DNA from 3 places in the Streptosporangium album genome. Region 1 is predicted to be linked to each of the others. Evidence: riboswitches for the same ligand, from Rfam matches in the RefSeq annotation. Region 1 holds a riboswitch; each other region holds the start of a gene.
The links. A riboswitch is a leader RNA that binds a small molecule or an ion and turns the genes downstream of it on or off. The one in region 1 is predicted to bind cobalamin.
Positions count from the first base shown of each region.

Region 1 (7,173 bases):
CCCGGATCGGCGTCCTGTTCGACGGCCCGGCGGCCTATCCGGGCGAGGTCCGCCTCAACGGGCTGGTCTACGAGGCGCTGCGCGCCCAGTGGACCGTGGCGGAGCGGCTGTCGTGGGTGGATCGCGACCGGGACGGCTACCGGCCCCAGCCGTATGAGCAGCTCGCCGCCTGGTTCCGCCGGATCGGGCATGAGCCGGACGCCCGCCGGGTGCTGCTGGCCAAGCAGCGCCGGCGCCGCGGCACCCTCAGACCCACCGGCAAGGCCTGGGGCCGGCTGCTCGACCTGGTCGTCGGCTACGGCTACCGCCCCTGGCTGGCCGGGCTCTGGGCGGCGGTGCTGCTGACCGTGGGGACCGCCGTCTTCACCTTCCTGCCCCCGACGCAGATCGACCCGGGCGAGGTGCGGAGCTTCCAGCCCTTCGTCTACACGCTGGACCTGCTCGTCCCGGTGAGCGTCTTCGAGCAACGGGGGGCGTGGGAGCCGGTCGGCTGGACCCAGGGACTGGCCTGGGCCCTGGTCGCCTCCGGCTGGATCCTGGCCACCGCCCTGATCGCGGGAGCCGCCCGGGTGCTGCGCCCCAGCGCGAGCGCCTAGATGATTGAGTCCAAGGGCTTCGGTCACAGTTAGTGGTCGTAGGCGATCAGGGATCGCTTGATCGGTTGTCCAGTCTTGTCGTTGTGCCAGATTGCGGCGGTCAGTGCCAGGATCCGTGTCAGTACGCGGATGATGACGCCAGCAGGAGTACGGGCACCGTGTCGTTCCAGGTCGAGCTGGCCCTTGAAGGTCTGGTTGATCGACTCGATGGTCTGCCGCAACGGCTTGAACAAGCGTGCTCCGGCCCGCTCGGGCTCACCCTTGCGGGCTGGGCGCAGCAGCCTCAGGTCACGCTCGGTGAGGGCCTGCTCGAAGGCGCGGCCGTAGTAGTTCTTGTCCGCGATGATCGTCTGACCGGGACGGGCGGCCACCATCTCGGGTGCCGAATCCAGCATCCCGAGCAGGGTCTCGCGCTCGTCGGCCTTGGCGCCGGTGAGCGCGAACGCCATCGGCAGCCCGCCCAGGGTGCACAACAGGTGCAGCCGCAATCCCCAGAAGTACCGCGAGTGGGACGCGCAGTAGCCGTACTGCGCCCACCCGGCCAGATCGCTGCGCTTGGCCGTCTCCCGGGATCGGCCGCACTCCACCGGCGTGGAGTCGACCAGCCACACGTCGTCGCTCCACAGCGAGGTGTCGGCGGCCAGCATCCTGATCATGTGCAGGACCAGGCCGGACGCTTTGCGTAGCCGCTTTCCGTACCCGGACTGCCCGGGCAGGTAAGGAAACATGTCCCTCAGTTCGGTGTGGGCATAGCGCACCCAGCGCCGCTCGGAGGTGAAGCCCAGCAGAGCCGACATCACCGCCAGTGTCACGAGTTCGGCGTCGCTGAGGGCGGGTGCGATCCCCGTTTTCGGCCGCCATGGCAGCAGGTCCGGCGATGCCTTCACCGCGTCGTCGATCTTGACATAGAGTGCGGTTGCGAGGGTGTTCAGTTCTGTCGTCACAAACGGATCTTGAACGCCCTCGCCCTATTTTCGCAGGCGATCCCTTGGACTCAATCGTCTAGGGCTCCCCCGGTCCGAACCGGGACAGCCGCTCGCTCTCCTGCACCACCCGGAAACGGGGCAGCGACTCGGAGTGCCCGGGGATCCGTTCCATAGTCAGAATGCCTCGTCGAAAGACACATTCCCCTCAACGGCTACCTGATAGGCAGAAACCCGTCGTTCGAAGAAATTGGCCAACTCCTGCACATCCTGCAACTCCATGAACGCGAACGGGTTGGCGGTGCCGTAGCGGACGGGGAACCGGAGCCGGGTCAGGCGCTGGTCGGCCACGTATTCCAGGTACTGCCGCATCTGGTCCACGCCCATCCCGGACAGGCCGTCGCCGCACAGGTCGGCCGCGAAGGCGAGTTCCGCGTCCACCGCCTCCTCGATCATCTGGGTGACCTGCGCGCCGAGCGCGTCGTCGAACAGGTCCGGTTCCTCGGCCCGTACGGTGTCCACCACCTCGAAGGCGAACTCCATGTGCATGGACTCGTCACGGAAGACCCAGTTCGTCCCGGTGGCCAGGCCGCCCAGCAGCCCCTTGGAGCGGAACCAGTAGACGTAGGCGAAGGCGCCGTAGAAGAACAGCCCCTCGATGCACGCGGCGAAGCAGATCAGGTTGAGCAGGAACGCCCGCCGGTCGTCCCGCGACTCCAGCCGGTCCAGCCCGCCGAGCGAGTCGATCCACCGGAAGCAGAACTCGGCCTTGTCCCGGATCGAGGGGATGTGCTCGACGGCGGCGAAGGCCTTGACCCGCTCGTCGTGGTCGGGCAGGTAGGTGTCCAGCAGCGTCAGGTAGAACTGGACGTGCACCGCCTCCTCGAAGAGCTGCCTGCTGAGATACAGCCGCGCCTCGGGGGCGTTGAGGTGCTGGTAGAGGTTCAGAACCAGGTTGTTGGCCACGATCGAGTCGCCGGTCGCGAAGAACGCGACGAGGCGGTTGATCAGATGACGCTCCTGAGGCGTCATCCTGGCCAGGTCCGCCAGGTCGGAGGTGAGGTCCACCTCCTCGACGGTCCAGGTGTTGCGGATCGCGGCCCGGTAGCGCTCGTAGAACTCCGGGTAGCGCATGGGCCGCAGCGTGAGGTCCATGCCAGGGTCGAGCAACATCAGAGAGAGCCTTTCGAAGGAGTGCCTACTGGCAGGCGTCGCAGTACTCGGGGTTCTCCAGGGAGCACGCGACGGCCTCCGGATCGAGCACGGCGACGGGCGTGGCCTGGGCCACCGTGGTCTGCGCGATCCGGGTCGCCGGGCGTGAGCGCAGGTAGTAGGTCGTCTTGAGCCCGGACTTCCACGCGTAGGCGTACATCGAGGACAGCTTGCCGATGGTCGGCGTGGCCATGAAGAGGTTCAGCGACTGCGACTGGTCGATGTACGGCGTGCGTGCCGCGGCCAGGTCGATCAGCGCCTTCTGCGGCAGCTCCCAGGCGGTCCGGTAGAGCGCCTTGAGATCCTCCGGCACGCCGGGGACGTCCTGGATCGAGCCGTCCGCCCGCTTGATCGCGTCCCGGATCTGCGGGGTCCACAGGGCCCGGGCCGAAAGGTCACGGACCAGGTAGCGGTTGACCTGGAGGAACTCCCCCGACAGGGTCTCGCGCTTGAAGATGTTGGAGACCTGGGGCTCGATGCACTCGTAGCAGCCCGCGATGGAGGCGATGGTGGCGGTGGGCGCGATCGCGATCATCAGCGAGTTGCGCAGGCCGGTCTCGGCGATCCTCTCCCTGAGCCGCTCCCACTCCGGCGACCGCCCGGCCCCGTAGTGGTCGGGGTGGAGCACGCCGCCGGCGGCCCGCGTCTCGTCGTAGGAGGGATGACGGCCCCGCTCGACGGCCAGGTCGGCGGACGTGGCATAGGCCGCCAGCGCGATCTCCTCGGAGATCCGGGTGGACAGCTCCAGCGCCCGCGGCGAGTCGAACGGCAGGCGCAGCGAGAAGAACACGTCGGCCAGGCCCATGACGCCCAGGCCGATCGGCCGCCACTTCCTGTTGGCGGTCTCGGCCTCGGGGGTCGGGTAGAAGCCCAGGTCGATGGTCCGGTCCAGGAACCGCACGGCGGTTCGGACGGTCCGGCGCAGCCGCGCCCAGTCGACGTCCTGGCCGTCCAGGTGGGCTGCGAGGTTGATCGAGCCGAGATTGCAGACGGCCGTCTCCGCGTCGCCGGTCACCTCGAGGATCTCGGTGCAGAGGTTGGACAGGTGGATGACGTTCTCGGGGCGGGCCGTCTGGTTGGAGGTCCGGTTGGCCGCGTCCTTGAAGGTCATCCAGCCGTTGCCGGTCTGGGCGAGGGTGCGCATCATCCGGCCGTACAGCGACCGGGCCGGGACCTGCCTGACGTAGCGGCCCTCGGCCTCGGCGGCCCGGTAGGCCTCCTCGAACGCGGCGCCGTACAGGTCGGTGAGCTGGGGGACCTCCTTGGGGTCGAACAGCGACCACACACCGTCTGCCTCCACCCGGCGCATGAACTCGTCGGGGACCCAGTTGGCCAGGTTCAGGTTGTGCGTGCGGCGGGCCTCCTCGCCGGTGTTGTCGCGCAGTTCGAGGAACTCCTCGATGTCGGCGTGCCAGGACTCCAGGTAGACGCAGGCCGCGCCCTTGCGGCGGCCGCCCTGGTTGACCGCGGCGACGCTCGCGTCCAGCGTGCGCAGCCACGGCACGATGCCGTTGGAGTGGCCGTTGGTGCCCTGGATCAACGAGCCCCGCGAACGTATCCGGGTCCAGGCGATGCCGATGCCCCCGGCGTACTTCGACAGCCGCGCGACCTGCCCGTAGCGCTCGTAGATCGCCTCCAGCTCGTCGCGGGGCGAGTCGAGCAGGAAGCAGGAGGACAGTTGGGGCCTGCGCGAGCCGGAGTTGAACAGGGTGGGTGAACTCGGCAGGTAGGACAGGGTGGCCATGAGCGCGTACAGCTCGGCGGCTTCCTCGACCGACTCGGACAGGCCGCAGGCCACCCGCAGGAAGAAGTGCTGCGGACGCTCCAGGACCCTGCGGGTCCGCGGGTGGCGCAGCAGGTAGCGGTCGTAGACCGTGCGCAGCCCGAAGTACTCGAACCGGCCGTCGGCGTCCGGTGCCACCAGCGCGTCCAGCGCCTCGGCGTGGGCGGCCACGAAGGCGGCCAGACCGTCCTGGACGAGTCCCGCCGCGTGCGTGGCGGCGATCGACTCGGAGAAGGTCCGCACGCCGTGCTCGGCCGCCTCGTCGGCGATCAGCTCCGTCAGCAGCCCGGCGGCGATCCTGGAGTTCTCCGGATCGGTGATCACCCGGGCGGCGGCCTCCTCGATGGCCAACCGGCGGGCAGCCGGGTCGTTACCGGTCTTCCCGGCGGCGCCGGCCAAAGTCTGTGTCACGTGCTACCCCTCGCGCGCTCGAATTCCCCGTAGGGCTCCGCCGAAAAAGCGCACGCGTCACAGAGCGGTTCCGGGCACGCAGAACCGCCTCATTCCGCGAGCCCTCCCTCGAGGCCCTGGACAGTTTCCATGATCGAGTTCGCCTCGTCCCGCACACGTCGGTGCGCGGCTCGGCGCTCTCTCCCATATGTCACCGGCAGGTCTTCGGACTCACGGGCGCCTGACAGATGCCTACTGACCGTCGCTTCCCAGGCATGGCGTGCCCAGTGCTCCGTGACGGCGGTCGTTCCCGTTCACCGCTGCGGGGCAGTCCCGGATTCCCACCGGGTTCCCTCTTGCCTCGCCCTCGGGAGAGGGCGAACCAGCAACGAGCAGGATCCTACATGTAGGGGCGTCGGACGCAACTGCCCCAACAGCTTGTGGAGAAAGTGCTCAACAGGCCGAGTTCGTTGAGCACCTCGCGGGTACGGCCCGTCTCCGTGACGAGCCACTGGCGGAAGTCGTCTCCGCTCAGGTAGACCCGGTTCCAGCCGTTGGCCACGCAGACGGCCCGCCAGCGGGAGGAGGCGTCGACGCGGTCACACAGAGCGACGGCCGCGTCCCTGTCCTCGGCGCTCATGCCCCGGGGCCCGAGGACGCCGCACCAGTCGGTGTACTCCAGGCGGATGTCCAGCTCCATCAACGTCGGCGCGTCGATCCCGTCGATCCGCTCGGCGGAGGAGACCACCAGCGGCCGCAGGCGGCCCGCCGCGATCTCGGGCACGAAGGATCGGGCGGAGCCCAGCAGGGCGGCCACCCGGCCCTCGTGGAGCGCCTGTGCCGCCTCGATCCCGTTGGAGTAGCCGGCGTAGTCCAGCAGCCGGGTGTCCACCCCCAGGCACTTGCCGATCATGCCGTAGAGCACGTGGTCGGAGCCGCCCTCCATCCGGCCTCCCACCGTCAGCCCGGCGGGGTCGCGGCGGAGCGCCGCGGCGAAGTCCTCGAAGGCGCGCAGGTGTGAGCCGTCCGGGACGACCAGAGCCGCCCAGTCGCCGACGAGGCGGGCCAGGGGGGTGGTGGACTCCGCCACCGAGGCGGCGTTGGCGATCTCCGCTCCCGCCACCATGGGCATCCCGGTGAGGAGCAGCCTGCCCTCGCGCATGAACGGGCCCCGGGCGGCGGGGAACGCGCCCAGGGCGGCGGCGCCCAGGCCGCCCGGGTAGTTGCTCACCTCGACCGTCCGTGCCATCTGATCGCCGGTCAGGACCATGGCCAGCGCGCGGGCGGCCCGGTCCCAGCCCTGCCCGCGCGCGGCGGGCGCGACCACGGTGAGCCGGCCCGCCGTGGGCATGCGGGAGCCGGGCCCGCAGCCGCCGGCGGCCATGACTCCCAGGGCGAGCACGAGGAAGCGCCTGCGGTGCATAAGCGCCCCCTCCCCACACCCCTCCAATACCCCAGGCTATCGACACATCACTTTCTGTCACAAATTAGGGGTCTTATGGCCCTTGGGGGGATCGGCGGGGTCGAGACTCACTCCACCGTGACGCTCTTGGCCAGGTTGCGAGGCTTGTCCACGTCCCGCTCCAGTGCCACGGCGGCGTGGTAGGCCAGGAGCTGGAGCGGGATCGACAGCAGGATCGGGTCCAGCTCGATCTCGTTCCTCGGCACCACGACGCAGTCGTCGGCCAGCTTGGGGTCGGCCGTACGGTGGCCGACCATGAGCACCCGCCCCCCGCGCGCGCGGATCTCGCCCAGCGTGGTGAGGTTCTTGTCCAGCAGTTCGTCGTCGGGGACGATCGCGACGGTCGGCATCTCCGGGCCGATCAGCGCCAGCGGCCCGTGCTTGAGCTCACTGGCCGGATATGCCTCGGCGTGCACGTAGGAGATCTCCTTGAGCTTCTGCGCGCCCTCACGGGCCACCGGGTAACCCCGGACCCGGCCGACGAACATCATGCTCGGCGCGTCGGCGTACTTGTGCGCGAGCTCCTTGATCTGCGGCTCCAGCGCCAGGATCTCCTTGATCTGGCCGGGCAGCCTGCGCAGGCCCTCGCAGATGCGGCGGCCGTCGGCCGGGGACAGGTCGCGCACCCGCCCCAGGTGGAGCGCGAGCAGCGCGAAGGCCACCGCGGTCGAGGTGAACGCCTTCGTGCTCGCCACCGAGACCTCGGGGCCGGCGTGCAGGTAGACGCCGCCGTCGCACTCGCGGGCTATGGCGCTGCCGACGGTGTTGACGATGCCGAGCACCCGGCCGCCCTTGCGCTTGAGCTCC
Region 1 covers NZ_JACHJU010000003.1:769,610-776,782, forward strand. Annotated here, with positions in the region: gene FHR32_RS33455 (pentapeptide repeat-containing protein) at 1-596, shown strand, start outside; gene FHR32_RS33460 (IS982 family transposase) at 626-1,540, opposite strand; gene FHR32_RS33465 (ribonucleotide-diphosphate reductase subunit beta) at 1,697-2,692, opposite strand; gene FHR32_RS33470 (ribonucleoside-diphosphate reductase subunit alpha) at 2,718-4,925, opposite strand; cobalamin riboswitch at 5,104-5,306, opposite strand; gene FHR32_RS33475 (Bug family tripartite tricarboxylate transporter substrate binding protein) at 5,305-6,327, opposite strand; gene glmS (glutamine--fructose-6-phosphate transaminase (isomerizing)) at 6,435-7,173, opposite strand, start outside.

Region 2 (7,173 bases), on a different contig from region 1:
GGGTCACCGGGCCGGGTCCGCGCGAGGCCGGTCACGCGGGGTAGCGGCGGGGGGTGAACACCACCTGGCCGCCGTCGCCCCGCTTGACCGTCCGGGTGGTGGAGGAGCCCACAAGCAGCAGGCAGCGCATGTCGACCATGGCGGGGTCGAGCTCGGCGAGGGTGGTGACGGTCATGGTCTCCCCGGCCCCGCCGACGTCCCGGCCGATCACCACGGGCGTCTGCGGCGCGCGGTGCTCCAGGAGCAGGTCCCGCGCGGCGGCCACCTGCCAGGTGCGGCTCTTCGACGCGGGGTTGTAGATCGCCAGGACCAGGTCGGCCCGCGCGGCGGCGCTGATCCGGTCCGCGACGACCTCCCAGGGTTTGAGCAGGTCCGACAGCGACAGCACGCAGTAGTCGTGCCCGAGCGGCGCGCCGGCCCGGCTCGCCACCGCGTGCGCGGCGGTCAGCCCCGGCAGCACCCGCACCGGCACGTCGGCGAACCGGGGCTCGCACGCCACCTCCAGCACCGCGCTGGCCATCGCGAACACCCCCGGATCGCCCGAGGAGACCACGGCGACCCGGGACCCGGCCGCGGCCAGCTCCAACGCGTGCGCGGCCCGCTCGGCCTCGACCCGGTTGTCCGTGGCGTGGCGGCGCTGGCGCGGGTTCGGTGGGATCCGGTCCAGGTAGGGGCCGTAACCGATGAGCTCGTCGGCCGCGGCCAGCGCGTCCTGGGCCTCCGGGGTCAGCCACGGCCGCCCGGCGGGGCCGAGACCCACCACGACCACCTCGCCCGGGCCGCCGGTCACGGCCGCGGGCTCCGCCTCCCGCGCCGGTTCCGCCCGCGCGGCGTTGACCGGGCTCGGGATCAGCGCCAGCGAGAAGTACGGCACGCTGTCCGGGTCCACCTCCGCGAGCGGCGCCAGCCGCTGCCCGCCGGTGGTGGCCCGCTCCACGTACCAGGCCTCGTCGAGCCGCCCGGCCTCGGCCAGCGCGTCGCGCACCTTGGTGAACGTCCGGCCGAGCTTGAGGATCGCCGCCGAGTCGGTGGCGGCCAGGCGTTCGGCCAGGACCTCGGCCGGAAGCGTCCCGGGCAGCACGGTCAGCGTCTCGTCCCGCTCGACCAGTGGCCGTCCGAGCACCGCCGCGGCGCCGCTCACGGAGGTCACGCCGGGAACCACCTCGGTGACGTAGCGGTGGGACAGGCGCTTGTGCATGTGCATGTACGAGCCGTAGAAGAGCGGGTCGCCCTCACACAGCACCACCACGTCGCGGCCGGCGTCCAGATGAGCGGCCAGCCGGGCCGCGCAGGCGGCGTAGAAGTCGTCGATGGCACCCTGGTAGCCGCCGGGATGGTCGGTGGTCTCCGTGGTGAGCGGGTAGATCAGGGCTTCCTCGATCTGGCCCTCACGCAGGTACGGCGCGGCGACCGAACGGGCGATGCTCCGGCCGTGACGGGCGCTGTGGAAGGCGATCACGTCCGCCTCGCCGACGAGCCGGGCGGCCTTGACGGTCACCAGCTCCGGGTCCCCGGGCCCCAGCCCCACTCCCCAGAGCCGTCCGGTCACCATGTCGTCATTCATTCGTCCTCATTCGCGATCGCGTTGACCGCGGCGGCGGCCATCGCACTTCCACCCCTGCGGCCGTGCACGACCAGGTGTTCCAGTCCCGCCGGGTGTCCGGCGAGGGCCTGCTTGGACTCGGCGGCGCCGATGAAGCCGACCGGGACGCCCAGCACGGCGGCCGGGCGGCCCGCGCCCTCCTCGACCATCTCCAGCAGCCGGAACAGCGCGGTCGGCGCGTTGCCGATCGCGACCACCGAGCCCTCCAGCCGGTCGCGCCACAGCTCCAGCGCGGCGGCGCTGCGGGTGGTGCCCAGCCGTTCCGCAAGCTCCGGCACGCCCGGCTCGCCCAGCGTGCAGATCACCTCGTTGCCGGCGGGCAGGCGGCGGCGGGTCACCCCGGAGGCGACCATCATCGCGTCGCACAACACCGGCGCGCCCCCGCGCAGGGCCGCCCGCGCCGACGCCACGACGCCGGGCGACCACCCGAGGTCGGCGACCAGGTCGACCATCCCGCAGGCGTGGATCATGCGGACCGCCACCTGGGCGAGGTCCGGGGGCAGGCCGCTCAGATCGCTCTCGGCGCGGATGGTGGCGAAGGAACGGCGATAGATCTCCGCGCCGTCGCGGACGTAGTCGGTCACGTTTCCCCTCTGGCGGCCGTCACCACGGCCGTGGTCTCTTCGATGTCCGCACAGGCCAGGCTCCGGCCGTCGAGGTCGACACGGTAGCCGTCGCCGGTGGCGACCACGTCCGCGACCCGTCCCCTGGGACGGCCGCAGCGCCGCTCGCAGCCCGCCCAGTGCACGGGGAGCGTACCGGTGCGCGGGGAGTCCGCGACAGGCGGGGCGATCCCGGGGCCCGAGACCGTGGCGCGGGCGGCGTCGGCCCGCACGTCGGCCAGGGACTTGGCGCAGCCGGGACGCCCGGTGCAGGCCGTCACGCCGATCCACGGCGAGCCGGCATCGGTGACCAGGCCGGCGTCCGCCAGTCTGGTGAGCGTCCGCGCGAGCCCGGCACGGGCCAGGCCGGGCAGGACCACCCCCCGCCACGGCGTCAGCCGTACCTCGCCGCCGGACGCCAGAGCGGCCAGCAGCTCCGCCTGGGCGGAGGTCAGCCGCCCCAGCGGCACCGCGACGCCGAGGGCCACCCGGCCGTCGGGCTGCTCGACCGCCCCGATCGGTCCGCCCGCCGCGGAGGGCGGACCGGCCCGCAACCGCTCCGCCGGTGGGCGTAGCCGTACCGGATCGGCGGCGCCGGTCTCCAGGGTGGCGCGGACCCGGGCCGCGACCCGTCCGGCACCGCCGGGCAGCTCGCCGATCCGCCAGGCGCGCCCTTCCCGCACGGCCGGTTCGGCCAGGAACGCCTCGGCGGCGGCGAGCAGGGCGGTGACCGCCGAGGTCACCGGAACGCGCAGGCCGCTGTCGGCGCCCGCGAGGATCAGGGCCGCTCCGTCCGCGCGGGTCGGGAGGATTCCCGCGTCGGGGCCGAGCCAGGCCACGTCGCCCCTGCCGTCGTCGAGGGCGAACAGGAAACGTCCCGGCAGCCCGGCGAGGGCGGCCCGGGCGCACAGCCGCCGGTCCAGCTCGGAGACCAGCGGGCCGGCGTCCAGGGTCCCTCCGGCGTCGCAGCCGGTCAGCGGCGAGGCGAGGACGTTACGGACCCGCTCGTGGGTGGGCGACGGCAGCAGCCCGGCCTCCGCCATGCGCGCGGCGAACCGGTCCGCCGCCCCGGTCCGCCCCGAGGTCTCCGCTGTTCCGTCCCGGCCCGCCGGTGCGCTCCCGGCGCCGAGCCCGCGCACCTGGACGTTCGCGCGGGAGGTCAGCTCGATGACGCCGGTCCCCCAAGCGGACGCGGCGCCGGCGAGTCCGCGCAGCTGGGGGGCCGTCAGCCGGCCGCCGGGGACCCGGATCCGCGCCAGCCCGCCGTCGGCCGCGGCGTGCATCTGGAGCGCCCCGGGACAGGCATCGGGTCGCGATCGTCCAGAAAAGTCACTAATGACCACGCCGAGGATGCTAACGCCAGTTTCCTGCGGAGAACGGGTGCCGTAGTCTCATCGGTGGCGACGGCAAGGGAGGAAGCCGGTGAGAATCCGGCGCGGTCCCGCCACTGTAACCGGGGAGCGAACCCCACCCAGGCCACGGTCCGGCGACGGACGGGAAGGCCGGGGGGAGCACCGATCCGGGAGCCAGGAGACTCCAGCCGTCGTAGCCGACGACGACCCGGGGCGAGGACCCCGAGGGAGGAAGCTCCGTGCGTTCTTCGCCGTTCCCGCAGCAGCTCGTGGCACCGCCGTGCCCCGCCGCCGGGCCTCATCCGCCGTTCCCGCGCGGTCCCCTGTCACCGGCGAGCCCCATCGCCCGGCCGGAGCGTGGCGCGTGATCCTCCTGCTGTCGACCTCCGACACCGACCTGCTCAGCGCCCGTGCGAGCGGGGCGGACTACCGGCCGGCCAACCCCGCCCGGCTCGCCGCCGCGGACCTGCCGCCCCTGCTGGAGGGCGCCGACCTGGTGGTGGTCCGGCTGCTGGGCGGGCGCCGCGCCTGGGAGGAGGGCCTGGACGCCCTGCTCGCCGGGCCCCGGCCCGTCGTCGTGCTCGGCGGCGAGCAGGCGCCCGACGCCGAGCTGATGGAGCTGTCCACCGTGCCCGGCGGGGTCTGCGCCGAGGCGCACGCCTACCTCGCCCACGGCGGTCCGGCCAACCTCGTCGAGCTGCACCGGTTCCTGTCCGACACCCTGCTGCTGACCGGGCACGGGTTCGCCGCCCCCGCCCCCACCCCCGGCTGGGGCGTGCTGCAGCGCGAGCCGCGCCGCGCGGACGGGCCGGTCGTCGGCGTGCTCTACTACCGGGCCCACCACGTCGCGGGCAACACCGCCTTCGTCGAGGCCCTCTGCTCGGCGGTCGAGGACGCGGGCGGCCGGGCACTGCCCGTCTACTGCGCCTCCCTGCGCAGCGCGGAGCCCGGCCTGCTGGAGGTCCTCCGTACGGTGGACGCCCTGGTGGTGACCGTGCTCGCGGCCGGCGGCACCCGCCCGGCCACCGCGTCCGCCGGCGGGGACGACGAGGCCTGGGACGTCGGCGCGCTCGCCGAGCTGGACGTGCCGATCCTGCAGGGTCTCTGCCTGACGAGCAGCCGGGCGTCCTGGGAGGAGAACGACGACGGCCTGTCCCCGCTCGACGCGGCCACCCAGGTCGCGATCCCCGAATTCGACGGCCGGATCATCACGGTGCCGTTCTCCTTCAAGGAGATCGACGAGGACGGGCTGACCGTCTACGTGGCCGACCCGGAGCGGGCCCGCCGGGTGGCGGGCATCGCCGTACGGCATGCCATGCTCCGGCACGTCCCGGCCGGCGAACGGCGGATCGCGCTGATGCTGTCGGCCTACCCCACCAAGCACTCCCGGATCGGCAACGCCGTCGGCCTGGACACCCCCGCGAGCCTGGTCAGGCTGCTGGCCGTGATGCGCGAGCGGGGCTATGACATCGGCGCCGAGGGAGAGCTGCCGGGCGTGACCGGGCAGGACGGCGACGCGCTGATCCACGCGCTGATCGCGGCGGGCGGCCAGGACGAGCAGTGGCTCACCGAGGAGCAGCTCGCCGGCAATCCGGTGCGCATCGCGGCGAGCCGGTACACCGGCTGGTACGGCACGCTGCCGGCGGACCTGCGCGCCCGGATGGAGGAGCACTGGGGGCCCGCGCCGGGCGAGCTGTTCGTCGACAGGACGCACCACCCGGACGGCGAGATCGTGCTGGCCGCGCTGCGCGCCGGGAACGTCGTGGTCATGGTGCAGCCGCCCAGAGGCTTCGGCGAGAACCCCATCGCGATCTACCACGACCCCGACCTGCCCCCCAGCCACCACTACCTGGCGGCCTACCGCTGGCTGGCCGACGGTTTCGGCGCGCACGCCGTGGTGCACGTGGGCAAGCACGGCAACCTGGAGTGGCTGCCCGGCAAGTCCACCGGGCTGTCGGCCTCCTGCGGACCCGACGCCGCGCTCGGCGACCTGCCGCTGATCTACCCGTTCCTGGTCAACGACCCCGGCGAGGGCACCCAGGCCAAGCGCCGCGCCCACGCCACCCTGGTCGACCACCTCGTCCCGCCGATGGCCCGCGCCGACACCTACGGGGACATGGCCCGGCTGGAGCAGTTGCTCGACGAGCACGCCTCCATCGCCGCGATGGACCCGGCGAAGCTCCCCGCGATCCGCGCCCAGATCTGGACCCTGATCCAGGCCGCCCGGCTCGACCACGACCTGGGCATCGGCGACCGGCCGCACGACGCCGAGTTCGACGACTTCCTGCTGCACGTCGACGGCTGGCTGTGCGAGGTCAAGGACGTCCAGATCCGCGACGGCCTGCACGTGCTGGGCGCCGCTCCGACCGGGGGGACCCGCGTCGACCTGGTGCTCGCGATGCTCCGCGCCCGTCAGATGTGGGCGGGCGGCGAGGCCCTTCCGGGACTGCGCGAAGCCCTGGGCCTGAACGAGGACGGCACGGCCGGCCGTACCGGCACCGACGAGGCGGAGACACTGGCACGGGCGCTGGTCGAGGCCATGGAGGAGCGGTCCTGGGATCCGGCGGCCGCCGCCGGTGCGGTCGCCGCGGTCCTGGGCGTCGATTCGGCCCGGTCCTCGGCTCCGGCTGATGCGGTCACCGCCTCCGAGACGGAGCCGAGGCCGGCCGCCGCGGCGGACCCCGGTCTGGTGGAGCGGATCCTGAGGTTCGCGGCCACCGAGATCGTGCCCCGGCTGGCGCGGACCACCGACGAGATCGACGCGATCCTGCACGCCCTCGACGGCGGCTACGTCCCGGCGGGGCCGAGCGGGTCGCCGCTGCGCGGCCTGATCAACGTGCTCCCCACCGGCCGCAACTTCTACTCGGTCGACCCCAAGGCGGTGCCGAGCAGGCTGGCCTGGGAGACCGGGCAGGCGATGGCCGACTCCCTCCTGGAACGCTACCGGGCCGACACCGGCGACTGGCCGCGCTCGGTCGGGCTGTCGGTGTGGGGGACCAGCGCCATGCGCACCGCCGGGGACGACGTGGCCGAGGTGCTCGCGCTGCTCGGCGTGCGGCCGGTGTGGGACGAGGCGTCGCGGCGGGTCACCGGGCTGGAGCCGATCCCGGCCGGGGAACTGGGGCGTCCGCGGGTGGACGTCACGGTCCGGATCAGCGGGTTCTTCCGGGACGCGTTCCCGCACGTGGTGGCCATGCTCGACGACGCGGTACGGCTGGCCGCCGGTCTGGACGAGCCTGTGGAGCTCAACTACGTCCGGGCGCACGTGCTGGCCGACAGGGAGAGCCACGGCGACGAGCGCCGGGCCACCATGCGGATCTTCGGGTCCCGGCCGGGGGCCTACGGCGCCGGGCTGCTGCCGCTCATCGACAGCCGCAACTGGCGCGACGACGCCGACCTCGCCGAGGTCTACGCGGTGTGGGGCGGTTTCGCCTACGGTCGCGGCGTCGACGGGGTCCCGGCTCGGCAGGACATGGAGAGCGCCTACCGGCGGATCGCGGTGGCGGCCAAGAACGTCGACACCCGCGAGCACGACATCGCCGACTCCGACGACTACTTCCAGTACCACGGCGGCATGATCGCCACCGTCCGCGCCCTCACCGGCAAGGCGCCGGCC
Region 2 covers NZ_JACHJU010000005.1:20,907-28,079, forward strand. Annotated here, with positions in the region: gene FHR32_RS36400 (precorrin-2 C(20)-methyltransferase) at 32-1,564, opposite strand; gene FHR32_RS36405 (precorrin-8X methylmutase) at 1,561-2,187, opposite strand; gene FHR32_RS36410 (ferredoxin-like domain-containing protein) at 2,184-3,488, opposite strand; cobalamin riboswitch at 3,569-3,761, shown strand; gene cobN (cobaltochelatase subunit CobN) at 3,922-7,173, shown strand, end outside.
Region 2: another riboswitch for cobalamin. It lies ahead of cobN (cobaltochelatase subunit CobN); the one in region 1 lies ahead of FHR32_RS33470 (ribonucleoside-diphosphate reductase subunit alpha).

Region 3 (7,173 bases), 480 kb from region 1:
GGGCGCGCTGACCTACCCGCTCTACCTGTTCCACACCACGGCCGCGGTCCTGATCGTCCCCGCCCTGCGGGACGCGCTGCCGCCCTGGCTGACCGCCCTGGTCACCCTGCTGGCCGCGATGGCTTTCTCCTACCTGGTGTATCGGATCGCCGAACGGCCCGTTCAGGAGTTCGTCAAGGCGAGGCGCCGCAGGTCGGCCACACCGCCTCCCCCGCCGCCCCTGATGCCCTTCGCGGCGGGTGAAAAGGCCTCGGTGCCATAACTGTCTGGCCACCGGGCATAGTGAAGGGTCTAGGGTCGGGGATATATACGGCGAAGAGGCACTCCCGGATGAACAGAGGATGCGCATGACGGTACGGCGGGTGATGGGCATCGAGACCGAGTACGGCATCTCCGTGCCCGGACAGCCGGGAGCCAACGCGATGGTGACCTCATCCCAGGTCGTCAACGCCTACCTGGCAGCCTCGGCGGCCAGGGCGCGGCGAGCACGGTGGGACTTCGAGGAGGAGAACCCACTGCGCGACGCCCGGGGTTTCGACCTGTCCAGGGAGGTGGCCGACCAGAGCCAGCTCACGGACGAGGATCTGGGCCTGGCCAATGTGATCCTCACCAACGGCGCTCGGCTCTACGTCGACCACGCCCACCCGGAGTACTCCGCTCCCGAGTGCACCAATCCGCGGGCCGCGGTGCTCTGGGACAAGGCGGGGGAGCGGGTGATGCACGACGCCGCGGTCCGCGCGTCCGCCATCCCCGCCAACGCTCCGATCCAGCTCTACAAGAACAACACCGACAACAAGGGCGCCTCCTACGGCTGCCACGAGAACTACCTGATGCGACGGGCCACGCCGTTCGCCGACATCGTCAGGCACCTGACACCGTTCTTCGTCTCCCGGCAGGTCGTCACCGGCGCCGGCAAGGTCGGCATCGGCCAGGACTCGCGCGGCGAGGGGTTCCAGATCAGCCAGCGGGCCGACTTCTTCGAGGTCGAGGTGGGCCTGGAGACCACGCTCAAGCGGCCGATCATCAACACCCGGGACGAGCCCCACGCCGACCCGGAGAAATACCGCCGGCTGCACGTCATCATCGGCGACGCCAACATGTCGGAGATCTCGACCTACCTGAAGCTGGGCTCCACCGCGCTTGTCCTGGCCATGATCGAGGACGGCTACTTCACCCGTGACCTCGCCGTGGAGAACCCTGTCCAGGCGCTGCGCGCGGTCTCCCACGACCCGACGCTCAAATACGAGATCGCGATGCGCGACGGCCGTAAGCTCACGGCCGTCCAGCTCCAGATGGAGTATCTGGAGCTGGCGCGCAAGTACGCCGAGGAGCGTAGCGGCAACGGCGTGGACGAGCTCACCAAGGACGTCCTGGACCGCTGGGAGTCGGTCCTGACCCGCCTGGCCGAGGACCCGATGCAGCTCTCCAGGGAGCTGGACTGGGTCGCCAAGCTGGAGCTGCTGGAGGGCTACCGCACCCGCGACGGCCTCCCCTGGTCCCATCCGCGCCTGCAACTCGTCGACCTCCAATACTCCGACATCCGTCCCGACCGGGGCCTGTACAACCGGCTGGTCGCCCGGGGCCGCATGCAGCGCCTGGTCACCGAGGAAGAGGTCCAGCGGGCCGTAGAGGCCCCGCCCAGCGACACGCGGGCCTACTTCCGGGGCCGTTGCCTGAGCCAGTTCGGCGAGTCGGTCGCCGCCGCCTCCTGGGACTCGGTCATCTTCGACATCCCCGGCCGCGAGTCCCTGCAGCGTGTCCCGACCTTGGAGCCGCTGCGCGGCACCAAGGCCCACGTGGGCGAGCTGTTCGACCGTTGCCGCACGGCCGCCGAGCTGGTGAACGCCCTCACCGGCGAGTAGCGACCGTCCTTTCGCGGGGCGGTGGCCGATCTGGCCGCCGCCCCGCGAGCCGTGCTGCCCGGGGAGGCGCGTCATCCGCGCGGCCCGGCGGTGCCGGGATTGACGGGCGGCAGGGAACCGGGATACGTTCCGGGTGTTTTGTGGCGGCGCGAGGGAAATCCGGTGAAATTCCGGTGCGGTCGCGCCACTGTAACCGGCCCCTCGGGGCCGGGAGCCAGGTCACTCGGCCGCCACCGACCTACGAAAAGGGACGCGTCAATCCCGGAGGAGGTGGCCGTGACTCAGATCTCGGCTCCGCACATCCAGCCCGTTCCATGGGCCTCGCTCACCCGCTGGCTGCTCGCCGTACCGGTGCTGCTGCTCATCGCCTACCTGGTCGCCTTCGACCAGGGCGCGATCTCGCAGGCCGGGAACTACCTGCACGAACTCATGCACGACGGACGCCATCTCCTCGGCGTTCCGTGCCACTGAGCCGCGCGCGATGACCAAACTCATCATGCGAGGCCTGCTCGTCGGGCTGCTCGCGGGCCTGCTCGCGGCCGTCTTCGCCTCCATCGTGGGGGAGCCGCGCATCGACCAGGCCATCACGCTGGAGGAGGCGGCCTCGGCCGCCTCCCCGGCCGGCGACTCCCATTCCCACGGGACGGCCGGGCCCGAAGGACACTCCCACGACGAGGGCGAGGCGCTGGTCAGCAGGGACGGCCAGCGGTTCGGGCTCTTCCTGGCCCTGGCCCTGTACGGCCTGGCCGTCGGCGGCCTGTTCGCCCTCGTCTACGCGGCCGTGCGCGGCAGGGCCGGGCCCCGCTCGGAACCGGTGCTCGCGATCACCCTCGCGGCTGCCGCGTTCGCCGCCGTCGTCCTCATTCCTTTCCTGAAATATCCAGCCAATCCGCCTGCCGTCGGCGATCCCGAGACGATCAACCAGCGCACCGTGCTCTACCTGGCCGCCGTGGCCATCGGGATCCTCTCCGTCGCGGCGGGCGCGGCCACCCATCGCTACGCCGACCGGAGCGAACCGTGGCTGCGCTGGCTGGCCACGGGCGCCACGGTGCTGGCGCCGGTGGCGGCGGCCTGGATCCTCCTGCCGGAGGTCGACGAGGTGCCTCAGGGCTTCCCCGCCGGCCTCCTGTGGGACTTCCGTATCGCCTCCATCGGCACCCAGGCGGTCTTCTGGGCCGGTGTCGGCACGCTGTTCGCCTTCGCCGCGCGCAGGCGCAGCCCGGTGTGAGCACCCCTTCGGGGGTCACACGCCTGACGCTGATCTGCCACGCCTCGACCTCGGCGACGGTGCGGGCCGCGTTCCCGGGCGACGAACCGCTCGACGGACGCGGCCTGCGCCAGGCAGGCCGCCTGGCCGGGCGGTTCGGCCGGGGCAGAGCCGTCTGCGCCCCGGAATCGCGCTGCGCGCAGACGGCCGCGGCACTCGGGCTGCGGGCCGACCCCGATCCGCTGCTGGCCGACTGCGACTACGGGCGGTGGAGCGGGAGAACGCCGGCCGAGGTCGAGGCCGCCGAACCCGCCGCCCTCACCGCCTGGCTCACCGACCCCGCCGCCGCACCCCACGGGGGAGAGCCGATCACCGGTCTGCTCGGCCGGGTGGCCGGCTGGCTCTCGGGCCGGCCGCCCGGCCGGACCGTCGCCATCACCCACCCCCCGGTCATCCGCGCCGCGATCGTTCACACCCTCGGCGCGCCCGCCCTCGCCTTCTGGCGCGTCGACGTCGCGCCGCTGGCCCGCGTCACGCTCACCGGCCGAGGCGGGCGCTGGCGGCTGAGTCACACCCCGCACGACGACATCCAAGGAGATCCCGAAGGTGCGTGACCCGCGTTATCCCTTCACCGCGATCGTGGGCTCGGAGGACCTGAAACTCGCGCTCATCCTCAACGCCGTCTCCTCCGGCGTCGGCGGAGTGCTGATCCGGGGTGAGAAGGGCACGGCCAAGTCCACGATCGTCCGTGCGCTGGCGGCGCTCCTGCCCGCCGTAGAGGTGGTGAACGGCTGCCGCTTCTCCTGCGCCCCCCTCGCGCCGGACCCCGGATGCCCCGACGGGCCGCACGGGGCCGGAGCCGGGACCGCCCGGCCCGCGCGCCTGGTCGAACTGCCGGTCGGCGCCTCCGAGGACCGCCTGGCCGGCTCGCTCGACATCGAACGCGCACTCACCGAGGGCGTCAAGGCCTTCGAGCCCGGCCTCCTGGCAGCCGCCCACCGGGGTGTCCTGTACGTGGACGAGGTCAACCTGCTCCACGACCACCTGGTCGACCTGCTGCTCGACGCCGCCGCGCTCGGCACCTGCTACGTCGAGCGCGAAGGGGTGTCGGTACGGCACGCCGCCCGCTTCCTGCTGGTGGGCACCATGAACCCGGAGGAGGGAGAGCTCCGGCCGCAGCTCCTCGACCGGTTCGGGCTGACCGTGGAGGTCCGTGCGTCGCGGGAGCCGTCCCAGCGGGCGGAGGTGGTACGGCGGCGCCTGGCCTTCGACGCGGGTCCGGCCGCCTTCGCCGCCCAGTGGTCCGGCGAGGAGGAGGCCCTCGCGGCGCGGGTCGCGCAGGCGCGGGCACGGGTGGCGGATGTGGTCCTGCCGGACTCCGCGCTCCGGCAGATCGCCACGGTCTGCGCGGCGTTCGAGGTGGACGGGCTCCGTGCCGACCTGGTCACCGCGAACGCGGCGATCGCCCACGCCGCCTGGCGGGGCCGTACCGTCGTCACCGCCGACGACGTCCGCGAGGCCGCCAGGCTGGCCCTCCCGCACCGCCGCCGCCGGGACCCCTTCGACGCTCCCGGCCTGGACCAGGCCAAGCTGGAGGACCTCCTCAACGGGTTCCCCGACGAGCCCGACGACGACCCCGACGGCTCGGACCCCGGAGGACCTGACCGCCCTGACGGCGACACGGGCGGTGGGAGGCCGGGGGGCGAGGGCTCCCACCGGGACGGCCCTGACGGGGACCACTCCGCGGAGAGCGACCGGCACTCCGCGCACCCCGGCGACGCGGCCCCGGACCTCACGCGGACCGGCCACGGCCACGGCTCCGGCACGGCCGATGCCGATCCCTCCGCCGCGGGGCCGTCCGCCGAGCCCCGGCCGGAGACCGGGGCGGGCCGGCGAGAGGAGCCCTTGGACGCCGGTCCGGCGCGACCGGCCCGGCCGTTCACCGTCCCGGGGATCGGCACGGGGGCTCCCGGACGCCGCTCAAGAGCCAGGACCCCTCTCGGCCGGACCACCGGATCCCGCACCCCCGAGGGCCGTCCCGGCCCCCTGCATCTGAAGGCGACCATCACCGCCGCCGCGCCGTACCAGGTCGGGCGGGGGCGGAGCGGCCGGGGCCTGCTGCTGCGGCGCGCGGACCTCCGGGAGGCGGTCCGCGAGGGCCGCGAGGGCAACCTGGTGCTGTTCGTCGTGGACGCCAGCGGATCCATGGCCGCCCGGCGGCGCATGCGCGCCGTCAAGACAGCGGTGCTGGGCCTGCTGATCGACGCCTACCAGCGCCGTGACAAGGTCGGACTGGTCACTTTCCGCGGCACCCGCGCCGACCTCGTCCTGCCCCCCACCTCCTCCGTCGAGGCGGGGGCGGCCCGGCTGCGCGAGCTGCCCACCGGCGGGCGCACCCCCCTCGCCGCCGGGCTGCTCCGGGCCGTCGAGGTGCTGCGGGTGGAACGCCTGCGCGACCCGGCCAGGCGCCCGCTCCTGGTCCTGGTCACCGACGGGCGGGCCACCTCCGGAACCATGGAGGAGTCCCACCGGGCCGCGGAGCTGCTGGCCGGGGTGACGAGCGTGGTGGTGGACTGCGAGAGCGGCCCTGTCCGCCTCGGCCTGGCCAGGTCCCTGGCCCGGCGGATGGGTGCCGCGGCCGTGTGCCTCGACGACCTGACCGACCTCGCCGGGATGATCCGTGAGCGGCGGGACGCCGCATGACAGCGAAAGGGTGAACGACGATGCCTCAGGGCAGACCGGTCAGCGTCCCCGAGGACGGCCTGACCACCCGGCAGCGCCGCAACCGGCCGCTGCTGATCGTGCACACCGGCCCGGGCAAGGGCAAGTCCACCGCGGCCTTCGGCCTGGCGCTGCGCGCCTGGAACCAGGGCTGGCCGATCGGGGTGTTCCAGTTCGTCAAGTCCGCCAGGTGGCGCATCGGCGAGGAACGCGCCCTGCGGGTGCTGGGCGACTCCGGTGAGGGAGGGGCGGTGTCCTGGCACAAGATGGGGGAGGGCTGGTCCTGGATCCAGCGTCCCGGCACCGAGGCGGACCACGCCGCCGACGCCCGTGAGGGCTGGGAGCAGATCAGACGCGACCTCGCGGCCGAGACGTTCCGCCTGTACGTGCTCGACGAGTTCACCTATCCCATGAAGTGGGGCTGGATCGACGTCGACGACGTGGTCGCCACGCTGGCCGCGAGGCCCGGCGGCCAGCACGTCGTCATCACCGGCCGTGACGCCGACCCCCGCCTCCTGGACGCCGCCGACCTGGTGACCGAGATGGGCAAGGTCAAGCACCCCATGGACGCCGGGCAGAAAGGCCAGAAGGGCATCGAATGGTAGCCCGTCTCGTGATCGCGGCCCCCGCCTCGGGAGCGGGGAAGACGACCGTGGCGACCGGGCTGATGGCCGCGCTCACCCGGCGGGGGACGGCGGTCTCCCCGCACAAGGTGGGGCCCGACTACATCGACCCCGGCTACCACTCCCTGGCCACCGGGCGTCCCGGACGCAACCTCGATCCGTGGCTGGTGGGCGAGGAACTCGTCGCCCCGCTGTTCCTGCACGGCGCGGCCGGGGCCGACCTCGCGGTGGTCGAGGGGGTGATGGGCCTGTACGACGGAGCGGGCACGGGTGAGTTCGCCTCCACCGCGCACGTCGCCAGGCTGCTCGACGCCCCCGTGGTCCTGGTCGTGGACGCGGCGGGGCAGAGCCGGTCGGTGGCCGCGCTCGTGCACGGGTTCGCCTCCTACGACACCCGGCTCAGGCTCGGCGGCGTGATCCTCAACCGGGTCGGGTCCGCCCGGCACGAGGACATCTGCCGCGCGGCCCTCGCCGAGAGCGGCGTCCCGGTGCTGGGCGCGATCCGCCGCAGCGACGCCGTCGCCACCCCCTCCCGCCATCTCGGTCTCGTCCCGGCCGCCGAGCGCCGGGCCCAGGCCACCCGCGACATGGACGCCGCCGCCACCCTGATCGCCGGCTCCTGCGACCTGGAGGGGCTCCTACGGCTCGCCCGCACGGCCCCGCCCCTGCGCACCCGCCCGTGGTCCCCCGGCCAGGCCCTGCGGGGCACGGAGGCCGTACCCGGCCGGGCGGCCGGGCGGTCCGCGCCGGGTGCGCCGAG
Region 3 covers NZ_JACHJU010000003.1:291,083-298,255, reverse strand. Annotated here, with positions in the region: gene FHR32_RS31235 (acyltransferase family protein) at 1-262, shown strand, start outside; gene dop (depupylase/deamidase Dop) at 348-1,862, shown strand; adenosylcobalamin (AdoCbl) riboswitch at 2,003-2,096, shown strand; gene FHR32_RS31225 (CbtB domain-containing protein) at 2,139-2,333, shown strand; gene FHR32_RS31220 (CbtA family protein) at 2,344-3,090, shown strand; gene FHR32_RS31215 (histidine phosphatase family protein) at 3,087-3,683, shown strand; gene FHR32_RS31210 (magnesium chelatase subunit D family protein) at 3,667-5,772, shown strand; gene cobO (cob(I)yrinic acid a,c-diamide adenosyltransferase) at 5,793-6,395, shown strand; gene FHR32_RS31200 (cobyrinic acid a,c-diamide synthase CobB) at 6,389-7,173, shown strand, end outside.
Region 3: another riboswitch for cobalamin. It lies ahead of FHR32_RS31225 (CbtB domain-containing protein); the one in region 1 lies ahead of FHR32_RS33470 (ribonucleoside-diphosphate reductase subunit alpha).